DNA from 3 places in the Mycobacterium heraklionense genome. Region 3 is predicted to be linked to each of the others. Evidence: riboswitches for the same ligand, from Rfam matches in the RefSeq annotation. Region 3 holds a riboswitch; each other region holds the start of a gene.
The links. A riboswitch is a leader RNA that binds a small molecule or an ion and turns the genes downstream of it on or off. The one in region 3 is predicted to bind magnesium.
Positions count from the first base shown of each region.

Region 1: it holds a riboswitch for magnesium, as region 3 does, so the genes downstream of both, K3U94_RS02320 (Rv1535 family protein) here and K3U94_RS23080 (PE family protein) in region 3, are expected to answer to the same signal.
Region 2: it holds a riboswitch for magnesium, as region 3 does, so the genes downstream of both, K3U94_RS10930 (PPE family protein) here and K3U94_RS23080 (PE family protein) in region 3, are expected to answer to the same signal.

Region 1 covers NZ_CP080997.1:486,644-496,782, forward strand. The annotation lists gene thiC (phosphomethylpyrimidine synthase ThiC) at 1-1,463, opposite strand, end outside; gene K3U94_RS02315 (MFS transporter) at 1,711-3,468, shown strand; M-box (ykoK) riboswitch at 3,680-3,848, shown strand; gene K3U94_RS02320 (Rv1535 family protein) at 4,078-4,281, shown strand; gene K3U94_RS02325 (hypothetical protein) at 4,284-4,559, opposite strand; gene K3U94_RS02330 (cation-translocating P-type ATPase) at 4,556-9,067, opposite strand; gene K3U94_RS02335 (hypothetical protein) at 9,108-9,596, opposite strand; gene K3U94_RS02340 (exodeoxyribonuclease III) at 9,704-10,139, opposite strand, start outside.
Region 2 covers NZ_CP080997.1:2,336,430-2,346,568, forward strand. The annotation lists M-box (ykoK) riboswitch at 173-358, shown strand; gene K3U94_RS10930 (PPE family protein) at 795-1,994, shown strand; gene K3U94_RS10935 (MgtC/SapB family protein) at 2,016-2,726, shown strand; gene K3U94_RS10940 (sterol desaturase family protein) at 2,775-3,698, shown strand; gene K3U94_RS10945 (LysM peptidoglycan-binding domain-containing protein) at 3,819-4,367, shown strand; gene K3U94_RS10950 (Rv1815 family serine proteinase) at 4,484-5,158, shown strand; gene K3U94_RS10955 (VOC family protein) at 5,155-5,655, shown strand; gene K3U94_RS10960 (FAD-binding protein) at 5,708-7,171, shown strand; gene K3U94_RS10965 (ABC transporter ATP-binding protein/permease) at 7,268-9,202, opposite strand; gene secA2 (accessory Sec system translocase SecA2) at 9,387-10,139, shown strand, end outside.
Region 3 covers NZ_CP080997.1:4,978,294-4,988,432, forward strand. The annotation lists gene K3U94_RS23075 (acyl-CoA thioesterase) at 1-944, opposite strand, end outside; M-box (ykoK) riboswitch at 1,363-1,535, shown strand; gene K3U94_RS23080 (PE family protein) at 1,825-2,124, shown strand; gene K3U94_RS23085 (PPE family protein) at 2,139-3,350, shown strand; gene K3U94_RS23090 (carotenoid biosynthesis protein) at 3,367-4,269, opposite strand; gene K3U94_RS23095 (DUF1906 domain-containing protein) at 4,393-5,187, shown strand; gene K3U94_RS23100 (beta-ketoacyl synthase N-terminal-like domain-containing protein) at 5,453-10,139, opposite strand, start outside.

The DNA of each region.
Region 1 (10,139 bases), 570 kb from region 3:
GCGGACTTGGCCGGCTCGGCGGGCAGCGTCTCGTCGTGGTACTCGCGTGCGGTGTCCGGGTCCAGGGACAGTGCGAACTGGTCATACCAGCGGAACTCGAAGCGTGCCTTGGACAGTGCGTTGTCGCGATCCTGGGCTCCCGGGTGTCCCTTGGCCAGGTCGGCGGCGTGCGCGGCGATCTTGTAGGCGATCACCCCGTCCTTGACGTCCTTGCGGTCGGGCAGCCCCAGGTGCTCCTTGGGGGTCACGTAGCACAGCATCGCCGTGCCGGCCTGAGCGATGATCGCCGCGCCGATCGCCGAGGTGATGTGGTCGTAGGCCGGTGCGATGTCGGTGGCCAGCGGTCCCAGTGTGTAGAAGGGCGCCTCGTCGCACCATTCCTCTTCCAGCCGCACGTTCTCCACGATCTTGTGCATCGGGACGTGGCCCGGACCCTCGATCATCACCTGCGCGCCACGGGATTTGGCGATCTTGGTCAGCTCACCCAGGGTGCGCAGCTCGGCGAACTGGGCTTCGTCGTTGGCGTCGGCAATCGAACCGGGCCGCAGCCCGTCGCCGAGGGAGAACGTGACGTCGTAGCTGGCCAGGATGTCGGCCAGTTCTTCAAAGTTGGTGTACAGGAAGGACTCCTGATGGCGCGACAGGCACCACGCCGCCATGATCGAGCCGCCGCGCGACACGATGCCGGTGACCCGCTTGGCGGTCAACGGCACATACCGCAACAGCACCCCGGCGTGCACGGTCATGTAATCCACGCCCTGCTCGCACTGCTCGATCACGGTGTCGCGGTACAGCTCCCAGGTCAGTTTGGTCGGGTCGCCGTTGACCTTCTCCAGCGCCTGATAGATCGGGACGGTCCCGATCGGCACCGGCGAGTTGCGCAGGATCCACTCCCGGGTCTCGTGGATGTCCTTTCCGGTGGACAGGTCCATGACGTTGTCGGCGCCCCACCGGGTCGCCCACACCAGCTTGTCCACCTCTTCGGCGATCGAACTGGTCACCGCGGAGTTGCCGATATTGGCGTTGATCTTCACCTTGAACGCCTTGCCGATGATCATCGGCTCCAGCTCGGGGTGGTTGTGGTTGGCCGGGATCACCGCCCGCCCGCGGGCGACCTCGTCGCGGACCAGTTCTGCGGGAACTCCCTCGCGGGCGGCGATGAAGGCCATCTCGGCGGTGATCTCGCCCGCCTGGGCGCGCTGCAGTTGGGTGCCGCGGTCGGTCACCACACCCGGCCGCGGCGGCAAGCCGCGGTGCAGATCGATGTCGGCATGGGGGTCGGTGTAGGGACCGGAGGTGTCGTAGACGTCGAAGTGCTCACCGGTGGTCAGGTTGATGCGCCGGAACGGCACCTTCATGGTCACGCCGCCGGGAGCTTCGATCTCTCGGTAGGCCTTCTCGCTGTAGGGGATGGGCCCGGTGGTGACCTGCGGCTTCACCTGGACGTTCAAGACGTCGGTCATAGTTCTTCCTCTCCCTTGCCGGCATGACCCGGTCAGGTTCGTACGGTCGACGGCCCCGGCCGTCCTCTCAGCGCACTGGTTGCGCTCCCGCGGTTCTTGGTGATTTCTGCACTGGCGATTCGTGCACTGCCACGCTATCGCAGCACAGCAGTCGGCGTAAGGCGCCGAGGGTGCCCGACGAGAATTAGGTAACTGATCGTTTGCTTAGCTAACATATGTGCTCGGGGCAGAGTTAGCTGGGAGAGTGATGACGGCGCAGATAGAGCAGGTGAACACCGGCGTCCAAGACCCGGGCGCCGTCGCCACCGCTCGCCGACGACTGCGCTACGACCGCGACCACCCGCGCTACAAGTGGGTCGCGCTGTCCAACACCACCCTGGGCGTACTGCTCGCCACCATCAACGGCTCGATCGTGCTGATCTCGATGCCGGCGATCTTCCGGGGCATCGGACTGAACCCGCTGGAGCCCGCGAACGTCAGCTACTTGCTGTGGATGTTGATGGGCTATCTGCTGGTGTCGGCTGTGCTGGTGGTGTTTTTCGGCCGGCTCGGCGACATGTTCGGCAGGGTGCGCATCTACAACTTGGGCTTCGTGGTGTTCACCGTCGCGGCGATCGCGCTGTCGATCGATCCGTTCGACATGGGCCGCGGCGCCCAGTGGCTGATCGCCTGGCGGGTGGTGCAGGGTGTCGGCGGGGCGATGCTGATGGCGTCGTCCTCGGCGATCCTCACCGACGCCTTCCCGGCCAATCAGCGCGGCATGGCGCTGGGCGTCAACCAGGTGGCCGCGGTCGCCGGGTCTTTCGTCGGTCTGCTGATCGGCGGCGTGCTGTCGGAATGGGACTGGCGTGCGGTGTTCTGGGTCGGGGTGCCGATCGGAGTGCTGGGCACCGTCTGGTCGCTGCGCTCACTGTACGAACTCGGTGAGCGGTCGCCGGCGAAGCTGGACTGGGCGGGCACCGCGACGCTCGGGCTGGGTCTGACCGTGGTGCTGACCGCCATCACCTACAGCATTCAGCCACACGGTTCGTCGCCGACCAGCTGGACCAGTCCGGCCGTGCTGGGTTCGCTGGGGCTCGGTGTGGCGCTGCTGGTGCTGTTCTGCTTCATCGAGCTGCGCGTTGCCGCCCCGCTGCTCGACGTGCGGCTCTTCGCGATTCCGGCGTTCGGGATGGCCAACTTGGCCGGGCTGCTGTCGGCGGTCGGGCGCGGCGGCATGCAGTTCATGCTGATCATCTGGCTGCAGGGCATCTGGTTGCCGCTGCACGGCTACAGCTACGAGTCGACGCCGTTGTGGGCGGGTATCTATCTGCTGCCCATGACGGCGGGGTTCCTGTTGGCCGGCCCGGTGGCGGGTTCGTTGTCGGACCGCCGTGGTGCCCGTCCGTTCACGGTCGGCGGCATGGTGCTGATGGCGGCGACGTTCGTGGGGCTGGTGCTGCTGCCGGTGGACTTCGACTATCGGGTGTTCGCGGCGCTGGTTTTCGTCAACGGCCTGGGTGGCGGGATTTTCACCGCGCCCAACAGTGCCGTGGTGATGTCCAGTGTCCCGGCCGACCAGCGTGGCGCGGCGTCGGGCGTGCGCGCCACCTTCTTCAACGCCGGCACGTCGCTGTCGATCGGAATCTTCTTCTCGCTGATGGTGATCGGACTGGCCCACACACTGCCGGCGGCCCTGGGCGCCGGGTTGCAGCAGCAGGGCGTTTCTGCCGGTGTCGCCGATCAGGTGGCCAACACCCCGCCGGTGGGCAGCCTGTTCGCGGCGTTCCTGGGCTACAACCCCATCGCCGAGCTGCTGGGGCCCTCCGGTGCTTTGTCTGCGCCGGGTGTCGACGCCGAGACGTTGACCGGGCACAGCTTCTTCCCGCAGTTGATCTCCGGGCCGTTCCACGCCGGCCTGGCGGTGGTGTTCGCCGCCGCGGCCGTGATGATGCTGCTCGGCGCGCTCGCGTCGTGGCGGACGCCGGGGCGCTACGCCGTCGAGCCGCTGAACCTCAAGGACTAAACCGCGTCTCCAGGGCGCTGTTCGGCTTCTTTCCGGCGCTGCGCGTTGGTCGCAGAACCGGGCCGTAACGGTCTCGTTCTGGTACCAAAGTGACTGGTGTGACACCTCGTGCGCAGGGGGTTTGGCGGCATCGTTGCACGTCAGAGGCGCTCGCCACGCCCGAATGGGGTGGAGTTGACCGCGCCCCGTCGGTGGTGCACTATGGACCGTGCAAGCACCTCGTTAGGTGAGGCGTCTGCACGGACATAGGCCACTGACCCCGAACGTCGAAAGACGCCCCGGGTCAGGACAGCTCTTCCCGGCTTAAGGGTTGAGCCCAAGTGGCTTCCCGTATCGGGACACGCCGTGCAGTGCCAAAGCTCTGACGAGAGGGGTGCGGTCTCCCGACAGTCGTCGGGGCTGCCTCCCAAAGCATGCGGTGAAACCGGCGCGCTCCTGCGCGCCCGCGACCGAGAGGAGGTGAGGGACGAATGAGTTCCGGTGATAGTCCGAGCCGATATCTGACATCTGTTCCGTCCCCATCCGAACGGTCGCAGACCGCCTCCAGCTGAGCCACGATTCCGGCCCCCAGCTGAGCGCGTAGCGCCGTTACGCGACTAGGAGGCCATCATGGTTGCAATCGCCTACACCGACATCACGGCTCCGGCCCCGCGTGCCATCAGCACGGCGAAGAAGCTGGACCGCCGCCCTGCCGCGCCTGTGGCGCCTGCTTCGGACCCGTTGGTCGACATGACCACCCGGTTGCTCAGTGGCCCGCTGCACCAGATGTATGCACTCCTGTGGCGCGTCGGAGTGCTGACCGTCAACAACTGAGGTCAGACATCCTCCAGGGCTTCACCGAGCTGTTCGAGCACCTCGTTGCGGTGGTTGCTGGCCAGAATGTGGCCAGCAGCCACCGCCAGGGCCACCGGCCAGTCGATGATCTCGAAGGCGGCCAGCAGCGCCAGCCCGCCGTAGTAGGCCAGTTGCTCGGGCCGCGGCACCGTCACCTTGCCGAACAGCGGCAATTCGACAGCGAATCCCTCTGCCTCGCGAATGTGGGCCACTGCCTCCCGCTGGGATGCGCTGCGCCGCGGCTTGTCCGCCATCATGAGCCTCCTGGTGGCGACGGATCGCCGGATGATCGGGCCGCGACCGTTCCGCGGCGAGAGTCAGTGTCTTCATTGTGCACAAGCCGCAGCCGCGGCGCGGACTGACCGTTGGACGGCTGCGGGCGGTTCGGTGGCCGCGGCCCGGGGACGATGAACTCCCTGGGCCTGGTCGCGTTCTCCTGCAACCCCGACAGCATCCGGGGCACCACAGCCGCGCCGACGGTGGCCACCGTTGCCGTCCCCAGCGCCTGAGCCCAGCCCAACGGCCCGATCGGGGTGCAACCCAGCAGCTGGCTGACACCCGGGATGGTGATCAACGTCCCCATCACGCCCAGCGAGCCGACAGCGGTTGCCACCACCAGCGGATCCCGCGAATCCAACAGCGTCTGGCCCAGCTGGGTGGCGACCAGCGACACCAGCGCCACCGTCGAGGCCCGTTGCGGACGCCCGGTGACCGAGGCCAGCCCCCAGGCGCCCACTGCGGCCGACGCCGTCGTCACACCGCGTACGGCCACCGTGCGCCACAGGGCACGCTCGTCGGGGCCGTGCCCGCCGGCGGCGGCCTGCTCGTTGAGCGAACTGACCGCCAGCGCGGTGGCCGGCAGCGCGTCGGTCAACATGTTGACCAGCAGCAGCTGGCGCGCGTTCAGCGGCGAGCGGCCGGTCAGTGCGCTACCGATGATCGCGAACGCCACCTCGCCGGCATTACCGCCGAGCAGCACCGCCACCGCGGCCTGCACCCGCTGCCACAGTTCACGGCCTTCGTCCAGCGCGTCGAGAAGGGTGTCGATCCGCTCGTCGAGCAGCACCACGTCGGCGGCGGTGCTGGCCGCTTCGCTGCCGTGCGCGACCACCGCGATCCCGACCGTGGCGGCCCGGATCGCCGCCGCGTCGTTCGCGCCGTCGCCGACCATCGCCGACACCTTGCCGGTGCGCTCCAGAGTCTGAACGATCTGCACCTTGTTCTCCGGAGACATCCGGGCGAACACCACGCGCTCGGCCACCGCAAGTTCTTGGCCCTTGCGGGACAACGCATCCCACTGCGCACCGCTGATCACCTGATCGCTGTCGACCTCCAGGCCCATCTCCCGCGCGATCGTGGTGGCGGTCAGCGGGTGGTCGCCGGTGATGAGCCGCACCGGAATTCGGCGGCGCTTGAGGTCGGCGAGCAGTTCGGCGGCCTCGTCGCGTGGAGTGTCGGACAGCCCGAGCAGGCCGACGAAGGTCAGCCCGTCGCGGCAGTACTCGGCGATCTCGTCGGGCTCGGGATCCGCACCCAGCGCCATGCGTTGCGCGGGGGTCAAGTCCCGGCGGGCCACCGCGATCACCCGCAGGCCCTCGGCAGCCAGGGCGGCCACCGACTTCTTGATGGCCGGGCCCGCCCCGGTGCACGCCAGCACCACTTCCGGGGCGCCCTTGAGGGTCAGTTCGGTTCCCCGCACCGAGGCCGAGAACGGGCGCCCGGAGCGGAACGGCAGATGTGCCGCGGCGGGTCCCTCGGGTGCACCGGCCACTCCCGCTGCGGCGGCGCCCTCCACGATGGCGGTGTCGGTGGCGTGCACGTGGCGGGTGCCGTTGGACACCGGGGCCGCGCTGGCCGCGAAGCGCAGCACGTCGTCGTCGGTGAAGCCCGCCGCCGGGTGCACCTGCGACACCCGCAGCCGGTTGCGGCTCAGCGTTCCGGTCTTGTCGAAGCAGACCACGTCGACGCGGCCGAGTGCCTCCACCGAACGCGGCACCCGCACCAGCACACCGGCTTTGGTCAACCGTCGGGCCGACGCCTGCTGGGACAGGGTGGCCACCAGCGGCAGCCCTTCGGGGATGGCCGCGACGCTGACCGCGATGCCGCTGGCCACCGCCTGACGCAACCCGATCCGGCGGGCCATGCCCAGGCCGGTCACCAGCGCACCGCCGGCCAGGCTGATCCGCCATGCCTTACTGGTGAGCAGGCTCAGCTGATGCTGCAGCCCGATCGCGGACTGATCGCCGGCCACCAGTTCGGCCGCCCGTCGTCCGTGGGTGTCGCCGCCGCTCGCGGTCACCAGTGCCACTGCGGTTCCGGTCACCACGGTGGTCCCCGCGTAGACCATGCATTCCCGATCTGCCAGATCGGCACCGGGCGTGGCCTCAACCTGCTTGACCACGGTCAGCGACTCACCGGTCAGCGACGACTCGTCGACCTCCAGATCGATCGCTTCGATCAACCGGCCATCAGCGGGCACCACCTCGTGGGCGTGCACCTCGATCACATCTCCCGGGAGCAGCTCCTCGGCCGGGATCTCGCAGTGACTGCCGTCGGGCAGGACCTTGCGCGCCGCCGGAATCTGTTCGTTCAGCAGGACGTTGAGCCGGCGCTCGGCGATGAGTCGCTGCGCGGCGGCCAGCATGGCGTTGCCGCCCAGCACCGAACCGACCAGCATCGCGTCGACGGGTGAACCCAGCACCGCGCTGGCCGCGGCCCCCAGCGCCAGCACCGGCGTGATGGGGTCGGACAGTTCACTGCGCACGGCTTGGGCGAACTGCCGCAGCATTCTCGGCGGCGCGGTCCGCTGCGCGCCGCGGCGCGCCAGATCCACTGCCGCCAGCGCAGCCGCCGCGGCCGGCGCATGGTGGGGCGTGGCCGGCTCCGCCAGCTCCGGCGGCGGCAACACCGCCCGTACCTGGCCGACGGACATCGCGTGCCACTCGTGCACGGCCGCCGGCCGGGGCACCGCGGCGTCCACGGCCCGGCGGGCCAGCCAGTAACCCGACAGTGCGCCGGCCGCCGCGCCCGTGGTCACCGGACCCGGCCCGCTGCCGCGGACCCCGGGCAGCATCAGCAGCGAGCCCAATGCGGTAGCGCCGGTGGCGATCTCGACGCCACGATGGCTGGCGGAACGGGCGGCGGGCAAGGAATGCAGCACCCGCCACGCCGCAGCCAGGTCGGTCAGCAGTACGTCGGCGCACCAGGGCGGGACGCCCTGTCCCGGCAGCACGCCCAGTGCCACGTCGGCCGCGGCCAAGGCCTCGACGGCCACCGAGGACAGCACCGCGACGTCATGGCCGTCGGCCTGGTAGGCGGCGACGGCGGCGGCCAGCGCCTGGTCGATCGATGCACCGTCCAGGGGCCGGATTTCGTCGAAGATCGGACGCAGCTCGCCGAGCGCCTCGGCCTCGACCGAGACCACTTCGACGTCGGCGCGGCGGGCCTCGGTCACCACCGCGGACGCCAGAGGCAGCAGCGCGGGCTGGAACGATGCCTGCACACCGGAGCGCGGGCCGATGCGATGCCATCCCGGTGTCAGGTCGGCGTCGTTCAGCCGGGCCTGAGCCTGCGCCCACGCGGCGCGCAGTTCGTCGTCGTCGGCGCCGCGTACCTGCATCACCCGCAGCGTCTCGCCACACAGCACTCGGGGATCGATGACCACCGTGTCGACGCGGTCGAGCTCACGCAGGCTGCCCGGCCGCAGCACGACGGTGTCGTGCCGATCGGCCAGGCCGCGGCCCAGGGTGGCGGCGAACGACTCGCGTGCGGTGCGGGTGGCCTTCGGCGCGGTCACCGCGGCGGCCGTCCCGGCCAGATCCGGGTTGCGGGTCGCGGCACCGATCACCCCGGCGCCCACGACCTGCGCCCAGGCGCTGCGGGTCAGGTGCCGCTCCACCGGCCCCGGCGGCCGCGGCGCCGGCCGCTCCGGGACGGCGACCGGCGGATGCTCGGCGTGCTCGGCGAGCTCCGGTTCTCGGCGGCGCCAGGCCCGCGCCTCGGCGCGTTCCTCCCCGGCGCGCATCGCCTCTACCGACAGGTCCACCGCCAGCGCGGTCGGCGCGGTGTTGAGGGTGTGCACGCCGGCGCTGGCCAGTGCCAACAGCGCATCGGTGGTCTGTTTGCCGATGCTGTCTTCCAGCAGTCGGCGCAGTCGAGGCTGGTAGTCGACGACGACCACGCCGGCCTCGAGCCCGAGTGGCAGGCCCGGCAGCCGCAGCAGCCGGCCCACTGTCGCCGCGCCCAAGCCGGCGATGTTGGCGCCGACGGTCAAAGCGCGCAGCATCTCGGTCATCCCGTCACCGGGCAGGCTCACCGGTGCATGTCCGCGGGGTTTCGCCCGGCGGTTAGCGAGGCTCGACGCAGGAGAGTCGAAGCTGGACCGCCGAATCCGATCCGGGCTGTGCCGGCTCTCGGTGTCGGACACCACCTGGCACAGTTCGCGCACCGATACGACGTCGTCGGCGGTGGGGTCCAGCCCCACCACCAGGCGCGACAACGGGTGGTTCAAGCGGACCGAGACCACGCCGGGCAGCGCCCGGGCAGCACCCAGTACGGCGGTTGCCAGCTCGGCGCCGGCCGGGCCGTCGAGCCCACGGATCTCGACCCAGGCTCGGCCCTCGCCGCGGAAACACCGCCGGGACAGCACCGGGCCGCCGTCGCCGTTCGGCAGGATCGCGCCGGCAACCCCGGCAGCGGTCTGGACCGAGGCATCGATCAGCGCTGAGGTCAGTTGGACACCGAAACTCGCTGCGCGCAGCGGCAAAGAGTGCCTGATGGCACGTCCTAAACTCACTCGTACCCGATTAGTGGCGGGTGCGGGTGCGGGTGCTGCTGGCGCCGCTTCGTGATTGCCGTGCCGCGGTCTTCTTCGGCTGCGCGCTGCGACGCGACGACGTCGAGGAGTTCGTCGACTTCACCGGTTTCGTCGCCTTCGCCGGCGGCGCCGCCTTGAGGGGCCGCGCGGGCGCGGCTGGAGCCTTGGCCGGCGCCTTGCTGTCATCGGACCGGTTGGTCAGTTGCTTGAGCACCAGTGCGGTGCCGCCCACCGCGACCAGCACCGGCCACTCGACCAGCCCGGCCACGCCGAGGGCGCCCAGGGTCAGTGCGGCCGCGGGGGTGGAGTGGCTGCCGGTGCGCAGTCCACGCTGCACGCCGCCGGCCGCACCTTTCACGCCGCCGATTACCCCGTTGACTGCGGCACCGCCGATCGCTCCGGCCGCTTCAGTGGTCATAGTGACCGCGCGGTTCGCCGCTCCGGCCACTTTCCTTACCGTCCCTGCGACGGCGTTCATGGGTATTCCCTGCCCTTCAAATGAGCAAATTGGATAATCCGCCTATCTTATGCGCGATTTCGCGATCGGGCCCGAAATCCACACCGAATTCATAGAACCGCGGGTAGTCAGTCTTGCTGGATCTCGACCAGCACCGGAGCGTGGTCACTCGGCGACTTGCCCTTGCGTTCCTCGCGGACGATCTCGGCGTGCGCGACCCGCGTCGCCAGCGCGGGGGAGCCCAGGATGAAATCGATGCGCATGCCCTGCTTCTTCGGGAACCGCAGCTGGGTGTAGTCCCAGTAGGTGTAGACGCCGGGGCCGGGCGTGAAGGGCCGTACCACGTCGAGGAATTGCGCGTCGGCCATCGCCTGGAACGCCATGCGCTCCGGTTGCGAGACGTGCGTCGCACCTTCGAAGAACTCCATGCTCCATACGTCGTCGTCCTGCGGAGCGATGTTCCAGTCGCCCACCAGGGCGATCGGCGCCGACGGATCGTCGCGCAACCACCCTTCGGCGGTATCGCGCAGGGCCGCAAGCCAATCCAGCTTGTAGGTGTAGTGC
Region 2 (10,139 bases), 2.4 Mb from region 3:
GCGGCAGCACACCCGATCCACGGGTGCGCTGCCGCGTTTTGCTTTACGTGGACTGCCTATTTCGGCCGAGCACAAGCGTTTTCACCTCCAGTGCGTCAGGATCTGCGATAGACCGTCGGCGGCCCGGCGATTCGGATTGACCCTGCCACCCCACTGGTGCACTATGGTTAAGCAAGCACCTCGTTAGGTGAGGCGTCTGCACGGATATAGGCCACTGACCCCGAACGTCGAAAGACGCCCCGGGTCAGGACAGCTCCTCCCGGATTAAGGGTTGAGCCCAAGTGGCTTCCGGGTCTGCACATTTGCGCAGGCCAGGACACGCCGTGCAGTGCCGAAGCTCTGACGAGAGGGGTGCGGATCCCGGTTGTTGCCGGGTTACTTCACCTCGTCGTGCATACGTGCAGGCACCCGCGCGTGCCCAGGCCGAGAGGAGGTGAGAGCGACATTGAGTCCGAGTGATAGTTCCTATCCGAGATCGATGTTCGTCTCCTTCGATCTCGGTGCTGCTTTCACCATCTGATTCGCACCGGCGCTGAACTCGTCGACTGGCGTTCCCTCCCGCAGCGGAAGGCGCCAGGCTTCGGCATGCCCTGAAATCGATTGGTAGCTCGTCCTTCTCGTCGAGCAAGCAATCGACTTGGTATGACCGGCTCCGGTATGTCGCTATGACCGCTGTCCCGATTTCTCCTGCCGTCCGGAGCACGGCCGCAACACATATCGGGCATCGACCCTGCCTGCACATCCCCCTAGACCAGCCATTCGTGGCCGAAAAACCACCAAAAAGGAGCAATGCCATGGACTTCGGAGCGTTTCCGCCGGAAATCAACTCAGCACGTATCTACACCGGCCCCGGTTCGGGACCGATGATGGCCGCCGCGGCGGCATGGGACAAGATGGCCGCCGAGCTCAGCGCGGCCGAGTTCGCCTACCAGGGCGTCATCAACGGACTCGTCAGTGAAGGCTGGATGGGACCGGCCTCCAACGCGATGGCTGCCGCGGCCACGCCCTACATGGTGTGGATGGGCACTACCGCCGCCCAGGTAGAGCAGGCCGCTATCCAGGCCAAGGCGGCGGCCGCCGCGTTCGACGCGGCATACGCGATGACGGTGGCGCCGCCGCTGATCGTCGCCAACCGGTCCCAGCTCGCAGCGCTCGTCGCGACCAACTTCCTCGGTCAGAACGCTGCGGCGATCGCGGCCACCGAGGCGCACTACGGCCAGATGTGGGCTCAGGACGCCGCCGCGATGTACGGCTACGCGGCAGCGTCGGCGGCGGCCACCAAGGTCACGCCGTTCAGCGCGCCGCACGAGGTTGCCGACCCCGCGGGGCAGGCCGCACAGCAGGGTGCGACCTCCCAGGCCGCCGGCACAGCGGCTGCATCCAATGCCCAATCCGCCCTGTCGCAGGCGATGACGAACACACCGCAGGCGCTGCAAGCCCTCGCAACGCCGGTGGACGCGCCGACGACAGGCGGCGAAGTGATCAGTGCCGGGGATCTGGGCAACGCGATGACCAACCTGATGAGCAGCTCGTTCAGCCCGATGGGCCTGGCCGGAATCACGCAGGCCGGAGCGGACATCGCCGTCATCCGCGGTGCCGCCCTGGCTGCCGCCGACCCGCTGGGCCTGGGAGCAGTCGACCCGATGGACATGCTGCTTCCCGGGATGCTCGGACCCGGCGGCCTGGGGGCGCTGGGTGCCGGGCTGCCCAACGCCGGCATCGGTGCGGCCTCGGCGAGCATGGGCCACGCAGCAGCAGTGGGGGGACTGTCGGTGCCGCAGTCGTGGGCCGCCGCGGTTCCGACGACCGCGGCTCCGGGGACCTCGGTCGCGGCCACCGGTTGGACGGTCGCCGCGCATGCACCGGAGCCCGGCGCCGCCGGGATGCCCGGTGTGCCGCTGGCCGGCGCCGGTCAGGGCCGCAACTACGGTTTCGCCGCTCCACGGTACGGCTTCAAGCCCACGGTGATGGCTCGGCCGGTGGTCGCGGGCTAGCGGTGTGTCATCGTTGACGTCATGCAGACGCTGAGCGTCGCCGAGTTCACGTTGCGACTGGCTGTCGGGCTGGGCTGCGGTGCACTGATCGGGCTGGAGAGACAGTGGCGTGCGCGGATGGCGGGGCTGCGTACCAACGCGCTGGTCGCTGCCGGTGCGACGCTGTTTGTGCTGTACGCCGTCGCCGTGGAACCCAGCTCCACCCGCGTCGCGTCGTACGTGGTGTCCGGGGTCGGCTTCCTCGGCGGCGGGGTGATCCTGCGCGAGGGGTTCAACGTCCGCGGGCTCAATACCGCGGCGACCCTGTGGTGTTCGGCCGCCGTGGGTGTACTGGCCGCGGCGGGCGACCTGGTGTTCGCGCTGATCGGCACCGGTGCGATCGTCGGTACCCACTTGTTGTTGCGGCCGCTGGGACGGCTCATCGACCGTGATCAGCACGTGGAGGAGGACGAACCGCAGTCGCCGTATGAGGTGCAGGTGATCTGCCGGCCGAAGTCCGAGAAGTACCTGCGCGCCCAGATCGTGCAACACACCGCCAGCAACGACCTGATTCTGCGGGGGATTCACACCGTTCGTGCCGGCGAGGACAACATCGCGCTCACCGCGTCCATGCTGTCGGACAGCCGGGCGCCGGACCGGCTGGAGCGCCTGGTCGCCGAACTGTCCCTGCAGCCCGGTGTCTACGCGGTGCAGTGGCACGCCGAGGATCAGTCATCGTTGTCGCCGGACTGATTGGTGGCCGTCGCGGTGTCTAGGCTGATGTTGCGGAGGTAGGAGACGGTGGACGCGATCGCGGGCGTGTGGTCGGTGCTGCCGGGGCCGATGCGGGACCCGGTTATATTCGCCGTGCCTTTTTTCCTCCTGCTGCTGAGTCTGGAATGGTTCGCCGCACGCAAGCTCGAACAGTCCGAAGCGGAGCGGGCGCCCGCCGGTGCCTATCGAACCCGGGACGCCTGGGCGAGCATCTCGATGGGCCTGGTGTCCATGGCCACTACCGCCGGGTGGAAATTCATCGCGCTGCTCGGCTACGCGGCGATCTACACCTATCTGGCGCCGTGGCATCTGTCGCCCACGCGCTGGTACACCTGGGTTATCGCACTCGTCGGTGTGGACCTGCTCTACTACAGCTACCACCGCATCGCCCATCGGGTCCGGTTGATCTGGGCGACGCATCAGGCGCACCACTCCAGCCGCTACTTCAACTTCGCCACCGCGCTACGTCAGAAGTGGAACAACAGCGGCGAGATCTTGATGTGGATTCCGTTGCCGCTGTTGGGTATTCCGCCGTGGATGGTGTTCGCCAGCTTCTCGGTGAGCCTGGTCTACCAGTTCTGGGTGCACACCGAACGGATCGACAAGCTGCCGCGGGCAGTGGAGTTCGTCTTCAACACCCCGTCGCACCACCGGGTGCATCACGGCATGGACCCGGAGTACCTGGACCGCAACTACGGCGGAATCCTCATCATCTGGGACCGGATGTTCGGCACCTTCGCTCCCGAACGGTTTCGCCCGCACTACGGGCTGACCAAGCCCGTCGACACGTTCAACATCGTGACCCTGCAATTCCACGAGTACGCCTCGATCATCGCCGATGTGCGCAGCGCGACCCGGTGGCGCGATCGGCTGGGTTACCTCTTCGGGCCGCCCGGCTGGCAGCCCGTCGCCGCGGAAACGGCCGCCGCCTCGGCGCCGAGATTGCCCTGACGTAATGAGGGCGCACCGGCGGGTGTTCGCCTAGGCTGACTAGCGTCGCATCCGAGCGACAACGCCCGACGAGTCAAGGTCGCGGCGTGCCGATAAGAAGGGGACAACGTGGCACAGAGCTTGGGAGACACGCTCACTGCAGGAAAGAAGCTCGTCAAGGGCGAGTCGCTGACCTCCAACAACGGGGCTTACACCCTGACGTTGCAGGAGGACGGCAACCTGGTGTTGGCGGCGCGGGGCAAAGCCATCTGGGCGTCGGGCACCAACGGCAACGACGTGGTGCGTGCCGAGGTGCAGGCGGACGGCAACTTCGTGCTGTACACCGCCGACAAGCCGATTTGGCACACCGACACCAAGGGCAAGAAGGACGTCAAGCTGGTTCTGCAGGACGACCGCAACCTGGTGCTGTACGCCGCCGACGGTGCGGCCTGGTCCACCAAGACCGAGACCGACGCCCCGCCGCCCGAGGAGCCCAAGGCTGAAGAGGCTCCCGTGGAGGAGGCAGCAGCACCTGCGGCGCGCACGTACACCGTGGTCGCCGGTGACACCCTGTTCGCCATCGCCGAGCGGTTCTACGGCGACGGCAACAAGTACCCGCAGATCGCGGAGGCCAGCGGTATCGCCAACCCTGACCTGATCCACCCCGGTCAGGAGCTGACGATCCCCTGATCGCCGCGCAACGCCGACGCGGCGGCCCGGATCCCATGGGGCCGGGCCGCCGCGCTGTGCCGCGGTGGCGTGGTCGGGCCGGACCGAAACCGGCCCTCAACGATAGGAGTCGACGGTTGCCCAGGCTCGTTGCGCGGGTGCTGGCGGTGCTGCTGGGGGTCGGTGCGACGGTTGCCGGCCCGGCGGTATCTCCGGCCCGAGCCGATCGGGTGCTGGTGTTCCCAGGGATGGAGATCCGCCAGGACACCCACGTCTGCACTCTCGGCTACGTCGATCCGGTGCTGCGGGTGGCCTTCACCGCCGGGCATTGCCGGGGGAGCGGTACCGTCACCGACCGGGGCGGGGCGGTCATCGGCAGGTTGGCGACCTTTCGCGACAACACACCCAATGGTTCGACGGTCAATACCGACCAGGTGATTGCCGACTACGAGTCGATCGTGCTGGCCGACGATGTCGACGTCAACGACGTTCTGCCGGGTGGTCTGCAGCTGCAGGCCGGCCCGGACCACGTCCTGAACCCCGGTGAACCGGTCTGCCACTTCGGCATTGTCACCGGAGAGACCTGCGGCACCGTCGAACGGGTCAACAACGGTTGGTTCACCATGACGCGCAGTGTTCGCAGTCAGCAGGGTGACTCCGGCGGTCCGGTGTATGTCACGCGCGACTCCGGCCCGGCCCGGATCGTCGGGCTGTTCAACAGTGTCTGGGGCGAATTCCCCGCCGCGGTCTCGTGGCCAGCGATCTCCCAACAGGTCCGCGAAGACGTCGGCGTGCCGAACCCGCTGCCATGACCCCGACACCCCGCCCACCCATCCAGATCGCCTGGGTCACAGGAGATCTCGACGCCACCGAATCGACCCTGACCGCGTTGCTGGGTGTGCGGAAATGGGTCCGTATGCCGGGGGTGCACTTCGCCCCGGACACCTGCAGCTACCTGGGCGAGCCGGCGGATTTCGTCGCGGACATCGCCCTGAGCTATGTCGGAGACATGCAGTTGGAGCTGATCGCACCGGTGCGCGGGCGCAGCCTCTACGAAGACTTTCTCCGTTCCCGCGGGCCGGGCCTGCACCATGTCTGCATCGAGGCCCAGGACCCCGAAAACTTCGAGGTTATGCTGAACGACGCCGCCGAGCGGGGCGCCCAGGTGGTTGCCCGGGGCGTGATGCCCGGAGGCATGCATTTCGCGTACGTCTCAGCGCCGGACGCCGGCATCCCCTACCTGGAGATCGCTTACATCCCAGCCGAGATCCGGTCGGTCTTCGACTACATCAAACAGGAGCAGCGGTGAGCACCGCAGCGGCGCCCAGGAGTAGCGCCGGCGACGAGGAGGAGTGGCGGCAATGAGCACCCAGATCCCGGAAACCACCAGTGCCGAAACGGTTTCGGAGTGGTCCGACGAGTTCGACGTCGTGGTGATCGGCTTCGGCATCGGCGGCGGCTGCGCGGCCGTCACCGCGGCGGCAGCCGGGGCCCAGGTACTGGTACTGGAGCGGGCCGCCGAGGCCGGCGGCACCACCGCCATGGCGGGCGGCCACTTCTACCTCGGCGGCGGCACCGCGGTCCAGCAGGCGACCGGGCATCCCGACTCTGCCGACGAGATGTACAAGTACCTCGTCGCGGTGTCGCGCGAACCCGAGCACGACAAGATCCGGGCCTATTGCGACGGCAGCGTCGAGCACTTCAACTGGCTTGAAGACCTCGGAATTGCGTTCGAGCGCAGTTACTACCCGGAGAAGGCCGTGATCCAGCCCAACACCGAGGGGCTGATGTTCACCGGTAACGAGAAGGTGTGGCCGTTTCTGAACCAGGCCGTTCCGGCGCCGCGTGGGCACAAGGTTCCGGTGCCCGGTGACACCCAGGGCGCCAAGATGGCGATCGACCTGCTGCTCAAGCGGGCCGACAGCCTCGGTGTGACGATCCGCTACGAGACCGGTGCCACCGGTCTGGTCACCGACGCCTCCGGCGCCGTCGTGGGTGTCACCTGGAAGCACTTCACCGCAAGCGGTGTCATCAAAGCGAAGTCGGTGGTGATTGCCGCCGGTGGTTTCGTGATGAACCCGGAGATGGTCGCCCAGTACACGCCGAAGCTGGCGGAGAAGCCGTTCGTGCTGGGCAACACCTACGACGACGGACTGGGCATCCGGATGGGAATGTCGGTGGGCGGCGCCACCAAGCACATGGACCAGATATTCATCACCGCGCCCGTCTACCCGCCCTCGATCCTGCTCACCGGGATCATCGTCAACAAAGAGGGCAAGCGCTTTGTCGCCGAGGACTCCTACCACTCACGCACCTCGGGGTTCGTTATGGACCAGCCCGACAGTGCGGCGTTCCTGATCGTCGACGAGGCGCACATGCGCAAGCCGCATGTGCCCTTGGTGCCGTTGATCGACGGATGGGAGACGGTACCGGAAATGGAAGCAGCCCTGGGTATTCCGGAAGGAAACCTGGTGGCGACCCTGGACCGTTACAACACTTACGCGGCGCGCGGGGAGGACCCGGACTTTCACAAGCAGCCGCCGTTCCTGGCCCCGCAGGACACCGGACCGTGGGGCGCGTTCGACCTGTCGCTGGGCAAGGCGATGTACGCCGGTTTCACCATCGGCGGGCTGGCGACGTCGGTGGACGGCGAAGTGTTGCGCGGTGACGGACAGCCGATACCCGGGCTCTACGCCGCCGGGGCCTGCGCGGCCAACATCGCTCAGGACGGCAAGGGCTACGCCAGCGGGACCCAATTGGGGGAGGGCTCGTTCTTCGGCCGCCGGGCCGGCGCGCACGCCGCGGAGCGCGCCACTCTGGCGTGAGGGTGCGTAAACCCGGTGTGCGCCACGGCGTGTCGGCCGGGGACACGCTCCCCCGCGAGCGGGAGGTGCCCCCAGCTCGGCTGGGTGGGGGTGGGCCTAGACCGCCGAGAGATCCCAACGGCCCTGGCCGAGCAGCTCCAGCACGTGCTTGTGGTGCTGGCGAACGGTGTGCCGGTGACTCACGCTGACCAGGATGGTGTCGGGCAGTTCGGTGCGCAGCAGCTGGTACAGCGTCAGCTCCAACCCCTCGTCGAGCGCCGACGTCGACTCGTCGAGGAACACCGCCTTGGGCCGGGTCAACAGAATTCGGGCGAACGCCACCCGCTGCTGCTCACCGGGAGAGAGCACCTTGGCCCAGTCCTCGACGGTGTCGAGCTGGTCGATCAGATGGGGAAGCAGGACCTTGCCCAGCGCATCGACCAACGCGATGTCGGAGATCTCCTGCGGAGCCAGCGGATAGGCCACCACGGTCCGCAGGTCGCCCAGCGGGATGTAGGGCAGCTGTGAGATGAACATCGTTTCGTTGTCGGCGTCGGGACGTCGCAGGGTGCCCGACGCGTACGGCCACAGCTGGGCCAGGCTGCGCAACAGGGTCGTCTTTCCGCTGCCGGACGGCCCGGCGATCATCAGCGCGTCACCGACTCCCAGGTGCAGATCGAGCGCCTCGATCAGCGGGACACCCTCGGGGTTGCGCACCTCGACGCCTTCAAGGGCAACGGTGTCGTCGGCGCTGGGCTTGACCAGCATCTCGGGCAGTTCGCGGGCCTCGCGGTTGGCCTCCACCAGCCCGTGCAGACGAATGATCGAGGCACGGTAGCCGGCGAAGTTGTCGTAGGCGTTGCGGAAGAAGGACAGCGAATCGGAGATATTGCCGAAAGCCGTCGCGGTCTGCGCCACCCCACCGAACATGATCTGCCCGGAGAACAGCCGTGGCGCCTGGATCACCCAGGGCAACGGGACGATCGCCTGGCTCACCGACAGGTTCCAGCCCGCGAACCCGATGGTCCGGTTCACGAATTTCAGGTAGTTGGCGATGATCTCGTTGAACCGCGTCCGCAGCTGGAGCCGCTCGGCGATCTCGCCCCGGTAGAACGCCACGGATTCGGCGGCGTCGCGTACCCGGACCAGCGCATACCGGAAGGCGGCATTGGTGAGCTCGTTGCGGAAGCTCAGCCGGATCAGGGGCCGGCCGATCCAGAACGCGACGATGGTCGCGATGGCCACGTAGAGCAGGACGATCAGGAACATCGCCCGGGGGATGTCGAAACCGAAGACGGTGAGGGTGCCCGACAGGTTCCACAGGATGGCGGTGAACGACACAACCGTGACCATGGACTGCACTGCGCCGAACAGCAGCGTGCTGCCGGTGCCGTTGGCCGGTGCGTTGGCGTTGGCGCCGTTGCCCGCGGTGAAGATGTCGATGTCCTGCTGAATGCGCTGGTCGGGGTTGTCGATCGCGCCTTCGACGGCCTCACCCACGGCGGGGTCCAGTGGCGTCTTGACGAAGCGGGCCCGGTAGTAGGCCCGCCCGTCCAACCAGTCCCCGGTAAGCCGTTCGGTGAGCCAGATACGCCAGTTCACCATGAAGTGCTGGGTCAGGTAGATGTCGAGCATCACCCGTGCCACATGCAGCACCGCCATCAGGCTGAAGATGCCGATCGACACCCAAAACCCGTGCACACCGGACTGTTTGACGGCCTCGTCGCCACCGGCGGCGCCCTGGAAGGCGGTCTGCAGCGACGAATACATGTCGTTGCCCTGGAAGCTGAACAGCACGTTGAGCCGGACCGCGGTGATCACCGACAGCAGCAGCACGCCCAACATGAGCCAGACCCGGAGGCTGTCACGCCCGCTGAAGTAGGCACCGCTGATCTCCCAGAACTGGCGTCCCCACCGGGTGCTGACCCGCAGCAGGGCCGCCACCGCCAGCACGCTGACGGCGCTGATGGTCCAGGCCAGCACGATCCACACCAGCGAATCGGGCAGCGCATGCGCCCAGTCGATGGATGGATTGAACAGCTTCGAGTCCACTGCCGATGTCTCCTTGCCGTCCGTATCGCCGCACTCGCATCGCGGCCGGTCTCCGAATCGAGAAATCCCGTGCGAAACCTACCGCAGCAGTGCGGTGTCGCGCCGGATAAGCATTGCCGCGACGACCCGCCGACGCGACGGTGCCCCCGGCTTGCAAGCGCTGGCCACCGCGTACCGTTGTGCTGTGGCTAACACCTCCAAGACTGTCTCCGGAACGCGAACCAAGTCGGGTCGGCTCAGCGGGAAATTCTGGAAACTGCTGGGCGCCAGCACCGAGAAGAACCAGAGTCGTTCGATGGCCGAGGTCACGGCGGCCGGCGAGTACGCCAAGAAGGCCGCGGGGCTCGACGACGAGCAGCTGCGCAAAGCCGCGCAACTGCTCAAACTGAAGGAGCTGGCCGATTCGTCGGACATCCCGCAGTTCTTGGCGATCGCCCGGGAGGCCGCCGAACGCAGCATCGGGATGCGTCCGTTCGATGTTCAGTTGCAGGGCGCGTTGCGGATGCTGGCCGGGGATGTGGTCGAGATGGCCACCGGCGAAGGCAAGACGCTGTCCGGGGCGATCGCCGCCGCCGGGTACGCCATCGGCGGCCGGCACGTGCACGTGGTCACCATCAACGACTACCTGGCCCGCCGCGACGCCGAGTGGATGGGTCCACTGTTGACCGCGCTCGGGGTCACCGTCGGGTGGATCACCGAAGACTCCACGGCGGCCGAGCGCCGCGCCGCCTACCAGTGCGATGTCACCTACGCCTCGATCAACGAGATCGGTTTCGATGTGCTGCGTGATCAGCTGGTCACCGATGTCGAGGATCTGGTCTCGCCCAACCCCGACGTGGCGCTGATCGACGAGGCCGACTCGGTGTTGGTCGACGAAGCGCTGGTGCCGCTGGTGCTGGCCGGCACCACCCACCGGGAGACGCCGCGGATGGAGATC
Region 3 (10,139 bases):
GCCTCGGCTATCGGCCGGACCAGGACTTCTTGAGCGGTGCTGGCCACATGGCGGCCGGCGGCATCCACCATGGTGCCGTGCACCAGGGCGCGGTGGCCGGCCGTGGCGACGGTCTGCTGGGTGTAGAGGTGCCATCGATCGAAATGGACCGGACGGTGCAGCCAGACGCTGTGGTCCAGGGTCAGGCCGGTGTGCGTGGCATGGTCGACCGGCTCCGGGTGGGCACGAAATGCGGTGTCCACCAGTAGGTAATCGCTGGCATAGGCAAGCAGCACCGCGTGCAGCTGCGCGTCGCGGTCGATCTCACGTGGCAACCGCATCCAATGTGTACGCGGGCCCGGCGCCTGTGCGCCGCCGAGGAAGACGGGCGCTTCGGCAGTGCGGACTTCCAGTGGTGGGGGTCGTTCGATCCAGGTGTTACCCCGCCCGGCCAGGTACGGCGGGGCATGCTGTACCCAGTGCTGCAGCAGCGGCAGGGCTTCCGGTTCGGGTCCGGGCAGCGGCACGGGGGTGGTGTCAGTGCTGTCGGGGCTGGTGTCGAAGGACACCGTCGCCACCATCAGGGTGCGACCGTCCTGCTGTACGGTGACCTGCCGCGCCGACATGGTGCGCCCGTCGCGGGTGCGGTCGACGACGATCTCCAGAGGTATGGCGGAGTCGCCGGGGCGCAGAAACGACGCATGGATCGAATGGGCGGTGAGCTCGGGCACCGTGGCCGCGGCCGCTGCCATCGCCTGGGCGATGAGCTGGCCGCCGAAGATTCTGCCGAACCGGCCGGCCTCGTTCCCCGCCCGGAATCGGTCAGCGCCCAAAGGGTGCAGAGCCAACACCTGTTGCAGCCTGTCCAGGGCGTCGTGCGTGGCGCGTTCCAGTTGGCTGCCGGACCCGAGCAGGGGACCGCAGTAGTCGGAACCAACGGAGACCTCGGACGCCGACGTCTGCACAAGTTCCTCCGTAGTCGCTGATGTGACTGCTAGCCCATTTAAGTAAATGGGGTGATTCAGGTCAAGGGCGGACGCGATCCGTGCTCAGGAAACCACGTGCGTAGGGATCGGCCGCCGGCCATTTCGAAGGTAGCACGGCTTGATCCACCGAATCGTCGGTCTACGACACCGTCCGAGCATTCGGTCGATCAGCTGGACTCGGGATCCGTTGGTATTTCGTGTGGTTCACCACCGTCGCCATGTCGAGGATTTCGCCGGTATGGCGTGTTCCTGCGGCGGGCAAATTTCTCTACATTGCGAATAGCACTGTCATACAGCGAGTTTCGAGGTGCATTGGCCTTTTTGGGCAACGCATTTGGGTATGCGGAGCTGCTCGTTCGAGTTGACTACCCCCACCGTTGATGCCACCATGGCCGCGAACGCACCTCGCTAGGTGAGGCGTCTGTACGGATACAGGCCACTGACCTCAAACGTCGAGAGACGCCCAGGGTCAGGACAGCTCTTCCCGGCTTAAGGGTTGAGCCCAAGTGGCTTTCGGCCTATGGCTGGATACGCCGTGCAGTGCCAAAACTCTGTCGAGAGGGGTGCCGTCCGGCCGACTCCGCGCTGGTTCGGTTTGTCCCGATGTGCCCGCCGCAACGGCATCCCCGTGTGCCCTGGCCGTGAGGAGGTGAGAGCGACATTGAGTCCGAGCGATAGTCCTTATCCGAGTTCGACGATCATTTCGTTCGAATCCTGCCCCGGCGCTGCTTTCACCTTCTGAACCGGTTCGCGCCGTACCGTATCAGCGCTGTCCGCATCGTGGACGTGCGCTGCCGTGACGCGCGAATATCCGCTTTTAGCAGCGTAATTCGTCATGCCTTCTCGAGGGAGATTTCCGATGTCTTTTGTGTCCGCCTTGCCCGAAGAACTGGCCGCGACAGCGGCCGATCTGCGCGGCGTCGGATATACGGTGGCCGCGCAGAGCGCCGCCGCCGCAGCGCCGACTACCGGCGTGATTCCCGCCGCCGCCGACGAGGTCTCGGTACTGACCGCAGCTCAGTTCGCACGGCACGCCCAGGTGTACCAAGCGATCAGCAAGCGAGCCGCTGCGGTGCACGAGACGTTCGTGAACACGCTGCAGCGCAGCGCGCAGTCATACGCAGCGACCGACGCCGCGAACGTCATCTCGTTCTACTGAAAGGATTTTGGGTAATGGACTACGGATCAATTCCACCGGAGATCAACTCGGCACGGATGTACGCCGGACCGGGATCGGGGCCGATGTTGGCCGCTGCGGCCTCCTGGAATCTGCTGGCCTCGGAACTGCGCTCGGCAGCAACATCTTTCGAGTGGTTGGTCGCTAGCCTATCCAGTCAAGGGTGGTGGGGGCCATCGGCATCGGCGATGGCGGCGGCGGCCGAACCCTACTTTGTGTGGCTGAGCGTGACCGCCGAGCAGGCCGAACAGGCTGCGGCACAGGCGTACGCCGCGGCCGAGGCGTATGCCACGGCCCACGCCATGACGGTGCCGCCCGCGGCCATCGAGACCAACCGGGTGCTGCTGGCGTCATTGGTCAAGACCAACGCGCTGGGACAGAACACCGCGGCCATCGCAGCGGCCGAAGCTCGTTACGGCCAGATGTGGGCGCAAGACGCCGTCGCGATGTACGGCTACGCCGCGGCTTCCGCTACCGCCACACAACTGATCCCCTTCGCCGATGCGCCGGAAACCACCAACGCAGACGACCAGGGCGGGCAGGCGGCCGGAGGCGTAGGCCCCACCGATGCCCACGCCCAGCTGCCCAATGCGTTGCGGAGCATGGCGTCGCCGGCGGAGGGCACCTCGCCGTTGTCACCCGATTGGGACTGGACCAAATTCTTCGACGGCCTCTTCGGGGATACCTGGGGCAGCGATGACGGGTCGGGTCTGAATATCAACGCCCAGTTGTGGAACACCATCGCCGCAACCGGCATTTTCGACCCCGGCGGCAACATCGAGGGATTTTCCGGGCTGGCCACGCTCGGGTTTCTGGCACGCGGCATGGATGGCGGCACCGCCGCCCTGTCCCGCGGCGGGCTCGGCCCGGCCTCCGGTATGGCACTGGCGTCGGCGACCCCTGGTGGGCTGGAGGCCGCCGGCCGCGCTGCCGGCGGCGCCAGCTCCCCGGTGGCTGCCGGTGTAGGCCAGGCCACCCTGGTCGGTTCGTTGTCGGCGCCACCCAGCTGGGCGGCGGCCACCCCGACAGGTGCTCCCACCGCCGGGACGGGTAGCGGCTGGACCGTCGCCCCGGAAAGCAGGTCGATGACCGCCATGCCTCCCCCGATTCCTCCGGGTGGCGCCGGCCGCCACGGCGGCTACGGTCTCGGCACACCGCGCTATGGGGTCAAGCTCACCGTCATGCCGCGTCCCATCGTGGTCGGGTAGCGGCCCGTGTGCGCCTTTAGTCGGCGATCTCCGGCGACGCCGCCGGCGTGCCTTGATAGAGCCGGACCACGCTGACGACCACGACCAGGCCCATCATGAACCACGTCATCTCAGCGCATGTCTCATAGATGTCGGCCAGTGCAACGGGTGTGCCCTGGATCGTCGTCGTGGCATCGCCCGCGCGCAGCAGCCCGAGGTTCACCTGCAGGCCGAGTCCGAACCAGATGACGGCCGGCATCAACAGCGCCGACCGGGTGACGGAGCTGGGTTCGCGTCGCCACCGTCGTTCAATCAGGGCAAATGTCTGGAACAGCACCCACCCGGTGATCACCCAGCCGACGTAGTTGCTCAACGGCACGCCCAGAACCCCGCTCGGTGACCGGTAGGAGTACATCTGACGCACGTAGGCCCCGATCGGGTCGATCACCAGGTCGTAGCCGCCGACGATCAGGGTGGCGACGACGGGTGTCACGACGACCGACAGCGTCCGGCTCCGGAACTCGCCCACAATCACCCGGGCCAGAATCCACGCCACCCAGGCCAGAATCGCCCAGGCCGCCACCACCGTGAACGGCACGCCGAACGCACGGGGTCCTTCCACGTGATGGGTGTAGAAGCCGAACGGGAAGCCGGTCGCGAGACTGCACGCCTCCAGGCCGAATCCCACGGTCACCGCGATGGCCAAGTAGGCGACGGCGCCGGCGGGTTTGTAGAGCGTCAGCGTATGGAGCAACACGAACACCGCCAACGCCGCGCCCGAGATGGCTTCGGCGACAGCCGATATCGATGATCCGCCAGTCAAAGCGGTCGTTACCATCGCAGCGAAGCAGGTCGCGACGACGCACCAGCCCGCGACCACCAGCGGGACCTCGGGTGCGCGCGGAGTCGTCGGCGATGTACTGCTGACCGGCGTCGACACGCACGAATCGTATCCGCCGACGACTCGTCTTCCGGGCAAAGCGACGATCTTTGCGGAAAAGCGTCCGAGCGCGCTCGGCGCGGGCAACACCATTAACAGCAGCCACATTGTTAACATCGGCCCGTGCCTGACTCTCCGCGGACTTCCCGCCCTCGGAACCACGTCTCCCGACGTGACGCACTGCGGTACGCATCCGCCGCGGCGCTCACCGGGCTGGGCGCAGCGGCCACCGGAATGCCGACGGCGTCGGCTGCGGCTCCCACGCTCATCGACTACGCCATGCGCCAGATTCCGGCGCAGGACATCCGGGCCGCCGGTCATGCCGGAGTCATCAACTACGTGTCGACGTCGCGGCCGGGTTCGCACTTCGGCGCCAAGCCGATCACCCGGCCCTACGCCGAATCGCTGACCGCCGCGGGACTGGTGATCGTCAGTAACTACCAGTACGGCAAGCCGGGCGGGACGGCACCGTCGGATTTCACCCGGGGATACCCCGGCGGTGTCTCCGACGCGCAGACCGCCTGGCAGCTGCACACCGCGGCAGGCGGCGGGCGCAGTGCGCCGATCTTCTTCAGCGTCGACGACGACATCGACCGCAACACCTGGAACGCCGTGGCACTGCAATGGTTTCGGGGAATCAACTCGGTACTGGGAGTGCAGCGCACCGGCGTCTACGGAGGCGTGAACGTCTGCCAGTGGGCGGCCGCCGACGGTGTCATCGGGGTCTCCCGCACACCCGGTAAGCGGTGGGCCTGGCAGACCCGATCCTGGTCGCGCGGCCAGGTCGACCCCGGTGCGGTGCTCTATCAGCGGATAGTCAGTACCGCCTCAAACCCGGGGCCGATCGTCGGGGGGATCGAAGTCGACGTCAACGATGTCCTGGCCCAGGACTGCGGCCAGTGGAATTTACATCCGTGAGGTCGTGCGACCGATCAGGATTTGCTGGACAAAAAGAGTGCCAGGGTAAGCAACACGACACACGCGAGGCACGTGTAGACGCCCAGAGATGCTGACGCCATAAGTGGGCTCCTGTCTGCGAAGACTTGGTTGGTCACGATTCGTTGAAGGCCGATCTACGCCCAGCTGCGCAGCTGGACGGCCGTGCCGCGATCGCCCCTAAGCTAGCCGCCCGCCTCGGCCGGCGTCAACAAGGCTCCGGCGAGGCCGGCACCCAGCCTCTGAGTCAGGACGAACTGAACTCAGCCGCCTTGACGGTCTCCCAGTCATCGTCGGTGACCAGGTTTCGCCAGTCGACGGGCAGGGAATCCAGCGCGTCCTCGATGCAGAACCACACCGACTCCAGCGGCGAGGCGCCCGGGGCAGCGGCGGTAATCCGGCTCTCCACATCGTAGTTCGGTGGATGCGGCGCATCGCTGAACGGTGCGAGCGCGTTGATGGCATCCATCACGTAACGCCGCAACTCGGCGTATGGCCGACCGCGCAGCTCCTCGGGCAGGATCGGCCTGCCGAAAATGTAGTCCTGGGCGGCATGGCCGTAGGGAACTTCGAGCTTGTGCGGCAACGGCTCCTCGGGTAAACCGCCCGCGAAGTACACCGGCACGATCGGCATTGACATCTCGATCGCCATGTCCAGCAATGTTGACGTCAGCCGCTCGACCCGCTGGCCCGAGCTCACGCTGCGGGTCCCGTCGGCGTGCACCATGACCGACACTCCCAGGGCCGCGGCTTCGCGCTTGAGCTCATCGACCAGACCGAAGAACTCCTGGGGCTGCTGCTGGTCGAAATAGCGAAGATGCCCCAGCTCCTTGCCGGCCGCCGTATCGATCATCCGCAAGAGATTGCCGACCCAGCCCGTTTCGTGTTTGGCATGGCCGATGGTGACGACCTTCGTGCCGGTCAGCCACGATCCGATGGTGGTGCCCAGCAACGATTCGACCTGCACCTGGTGATTGGCCAGCAAGAGGACGGGCCGGCCGCGCACCGCCGCCATCGCCGCCGGATCGGTGACCACGACGTGTCGTACGTAGCGCGACAGCACCGCCCCCAGGGCCAACTCACCGAACCAGCCGTCCGGCATCCCCGCGCTCTCGGTCCACCAGGCTCGGACCGGTTCCCAGTCGGTCACCGATGACGCGCTCGCGCGACACGCTCCCGGCCGCAGTTTCTCGACCTCGACCGTGATGCGCTCCAGCGGCAGCGCCGGGCAGCTCACCTGCCCGTCGACGATCTGAACCCGGGAGGGGTGAATCGCGTTGTGGACGGCGTCTGCCACCGCCTCCTTGGTCACGATGTCGACCATCAGCGAATCACCTTGGCTGTCCGTGCCGTACACGGCCTGCAGGGTGCCCTTGAACCAGTCGAGTGTTGCCATCCGGGCAGTGTCGAGTTCGAGGACGCCGCGCCCGAGCCGCTCGCTCAGCGACAATCCGGGGACGGGCTGGCGGTCCCCCATGAACGCGCGGCGCTCCGGACCGCCGACCTCGGCCAGCGGACCCTTGCTCAGCAGAAACTCGGCCATCCGGATGCGCGCCCAGGGTTTTCCGTCGGCACTGAGCCACAGGTCGAATGTCGGCATGCGGCCTTCGTCGTCGTCGAAGCCCACGAATCGGGCTTCGACATCAACGGTTCCCGCCACGGGAGCGTCGGCGTAGAACCGGGCCGAGAGAATGCGGCGCGGGAATCCGACATCGGGGTCGCGGGCATCGGCATACGACGCGGGGTCGGCGGTGTCGGTGGTCCACACGCTCATAGCGGTGTGCGGTACCACGTGCAACGCGCCGTCCAGCAGTCCCGGCTGCAGTTCGCCGGCCGGAACGGCGCAACGGTCGATCGCGAGCGTTCCGGTTGAGCCGTTGCGGCCGATGCGGGCGCCATCGGTCAGGGCCGCGAAGGCCGGACCGTGAAACACGGTTCCGTCGTAGGGGTTGGCATAGGGCACCGCACCTTCCAGCGGGGCCGGCGGTTCCGGTGCACCGGTGTACTGCGCGGCCGTGGCGACGACGGCGTGCGCGTGAATCTCCCAGCGGGACAACTCTGCTCGCGGAGCATCACGCCAGACCTCCAGTCGGCCCTGGAAACACCCGGCCTGCTGCGTCTGCTCCAGCACCACCCGCAGCTGCTTCGGGGAGTCGACCACGACCCACCGAACCATCTGGACATCGGTGACCTCGACAACCTTGGCTCCGCCGGTGGCGCGGGCTGCCGCCTGTGCGAACAGGTCCATGACCGACATCATCGGCAGCGAGGGAATGACATAGGTCGGGCAGTGATCGACGATCCAGGAGTCGCTGACCGGATCCAGGGTGACTTCCATTGTGGTGGTCGCGGCCGCCGCGACTGCACCTCCCGCCGACACCGCGGCCGGAGCGGATGTCGTGATGGTGCCGGCACCGACCGAGGAGCGCCCTTCCCCGGTGCCGGCGACGATGCGCATGCCCAGGTTGCTCGCGGTGTAGATGCGCTTGTTGTCCACCCACAGCGATGCCTCGGCGACCGCGAGGACGCCGGCGTCCTCGCGGACGATCCGGGTGATCTCCACCTGCGCCGTGATCTGCTTGTTGGTGGGGATGATCTGGCCGCGATACCGCCAGGTCATGGCGTCGTGCAGGGCGGCCGGCTCGAAGCGTGCGGACGGGCCGGCTTCCTTGCCGAGTCCGAGGTCGAGCATCCCGAACTGCAGGACCTGCAACAGCATCTCGATGCCCAGGGATCCCGGTTGGACCGGGTCCTGGAAGAAGTGCGCTTTGAAGTACCACTCGCCGGGGTTGACGTCTTTGACGCCGCGCCACTGTCCCAGTCCGGCGGCGCCGCCGGTGGGCCAGCGGCCGGTGACTCGGTCGACCATCAGCAGCATCGGGTCCGCCAACCGTGCACCCGCGCCGAAGAACTCGGCGGGTTGGGTGGTCAAGTCGACCACCGGGGCCTCGCAGGCCTGCGCCAGTGCGGCACGTTGTTCGTCGCTGACCGGGAGCCCAACTTGGTTCTGCAGCGCTTCGCGTTTGAAGTAGCCGAACACGGTGTCGAAGGTGTAGACGGGTCCGTCGTCGGCGGTGATCTCTCCGTCGAAGCCGACGATGATGGTGCCCGCGGCTTTGGCCAGGCTCTTCAGCTTCACGTGGATTCGCAGCGTTCCGGTCGCCGGAGTGACCTCGCGGTGCTGGGTCCCGGTCCCGTCCAGGTTGCGGAAGAACAGGTCCGCCTCACCGTCCAGCGGGCAACCGACGTAGCTGGCCAGCCAACCGCAGGGCTGCAGGGCGACCTCCATGAGCACCGCGTTGGGCATCGTCTCGTGCCCGTTGGCGGCGCCGTTCTCGGCGAAATACCAGGCGTCGGCGGGGACGTCGTACTCCACGACGACCTCGGCGCCGGCCTTCATCACGCCGGTCTCGCCGACCAGCTCGGTGACCCGCGACATGAAGTGATACGGCGGGCCGGGCAGCCGGGCCGCCTTGCGGGGCGAGTCGAACTTCTCGAACAGCGGCCCGAACGCCATGGACGGCTTGGCGATCGCGCTGGCGAGCATCGCCTGGTAGTCGTAGCGGAACCCGTTGACTTCGGCGACCGGTTTGGGCTCGACGTAGCCTTCGAGCTCCTTGGCGCCGGAGTCCATCGGCCATCCGGGTGTCAGTTTCAGGCCCATCCGCTCACAGTGGAAGGCGGGCAGCCCGTCGACGGTGCAGAGCAGGTCGGCGAACAGGGTCGGCTCGGGTCCGGCGATCACCTCGCGAACGAAGACTTCGTAGACGACCTCCCGGGACTGCGGCGTGACCTGGCCCCGGCAGCGCAGCTTGTAGGTCTCGAAGGGAACGGGTTCGAAGCGCCAGCCGTCGCAGTCGAGCGTCATGCCCAGGGCGGTCATGTAGATCGCCATGGTCTGCATGGTCGCCTCGTACATCAGCGTGCCGGGCATGCACGGGTCGTTCTTGAAATGACCGGCGAAGAAACAGTTCTCCGGCGTGACGGGCGCGACGGCCCGCAGATACCCGCGGCCCCACGGTCCACCGGTGAAGTCCAGATCGGTGACTTCGTCGACGAAGAGCATGTCGCCGGCGTGGATGCTGGGGGTGCGGGTGTGGCTGCCTGCGCGCTCAAAACCCTCGCCGAACGTGCGCCAGATCTCGCCGGACGCCATCGCCTCCAGATCGGCACGCTGCAGCGAGCTGCGCGACGTCTGGGCGGGCGTCTGCTCCATCGGTCCGCTGACGGTGTGATCCTCAGGGCGCCAAAGGATTCCGCCGGAGGCCGCCAACTCCTCGTCGGTGAAGAAACCCGCTTGGCCGTTGCGCATCGACATCCGCTCGACACCGTCGATGGTGCAGTCGTAGTGGAAGAAGAAGAGCCGAACGTCACCTTGCCGGGCGTGGCCGTCCACATGGATGTCGAAGCGCAGGGTGTCGCCGATCTCGGGCAGGCCGCCCAGGTAGGTCACCTCGCAGCCGAGCAGCCGGTAGACCCGCTCGCCCTTGTTGAGCAGATCCGCGCCCATCCAGGAGATGAGCATCAGGTCGGCCTGCCCGCTTTCGATCATGATTCCGGCGGGCATCCGGCCCTGCTGTAGCCACCAGGAGTCGGCGGTGACATCGGTTTCGGTCCAGAGCGTTCCGGTGCCGTTGCGGGCGGGCTCCGCGTCGATGCCCAGCAGCCGATCTGCCAGCAGCAGTGGCGGTTCGGGCATCCGGACCTGTCGTGCGTACTGGTCCTGCTCGGCGAACGCCGGGCCGAAGATCTCGGAGATGTTCCCCGAGGAGTGCACGAGCAGTCCGTCTTTGTCGAGCTTGAGTCCGACCGGCTCGCGCTTGACCGTCGGCGTCGGGACCACCTTGTCGACCGGCTTGGCGGGCTGGATTGCCCGGCTGGCGCCCGCGGGCATGGTGACGGTGGCGGGAGTCGGCGCGGCCGCTGCGGCGGGC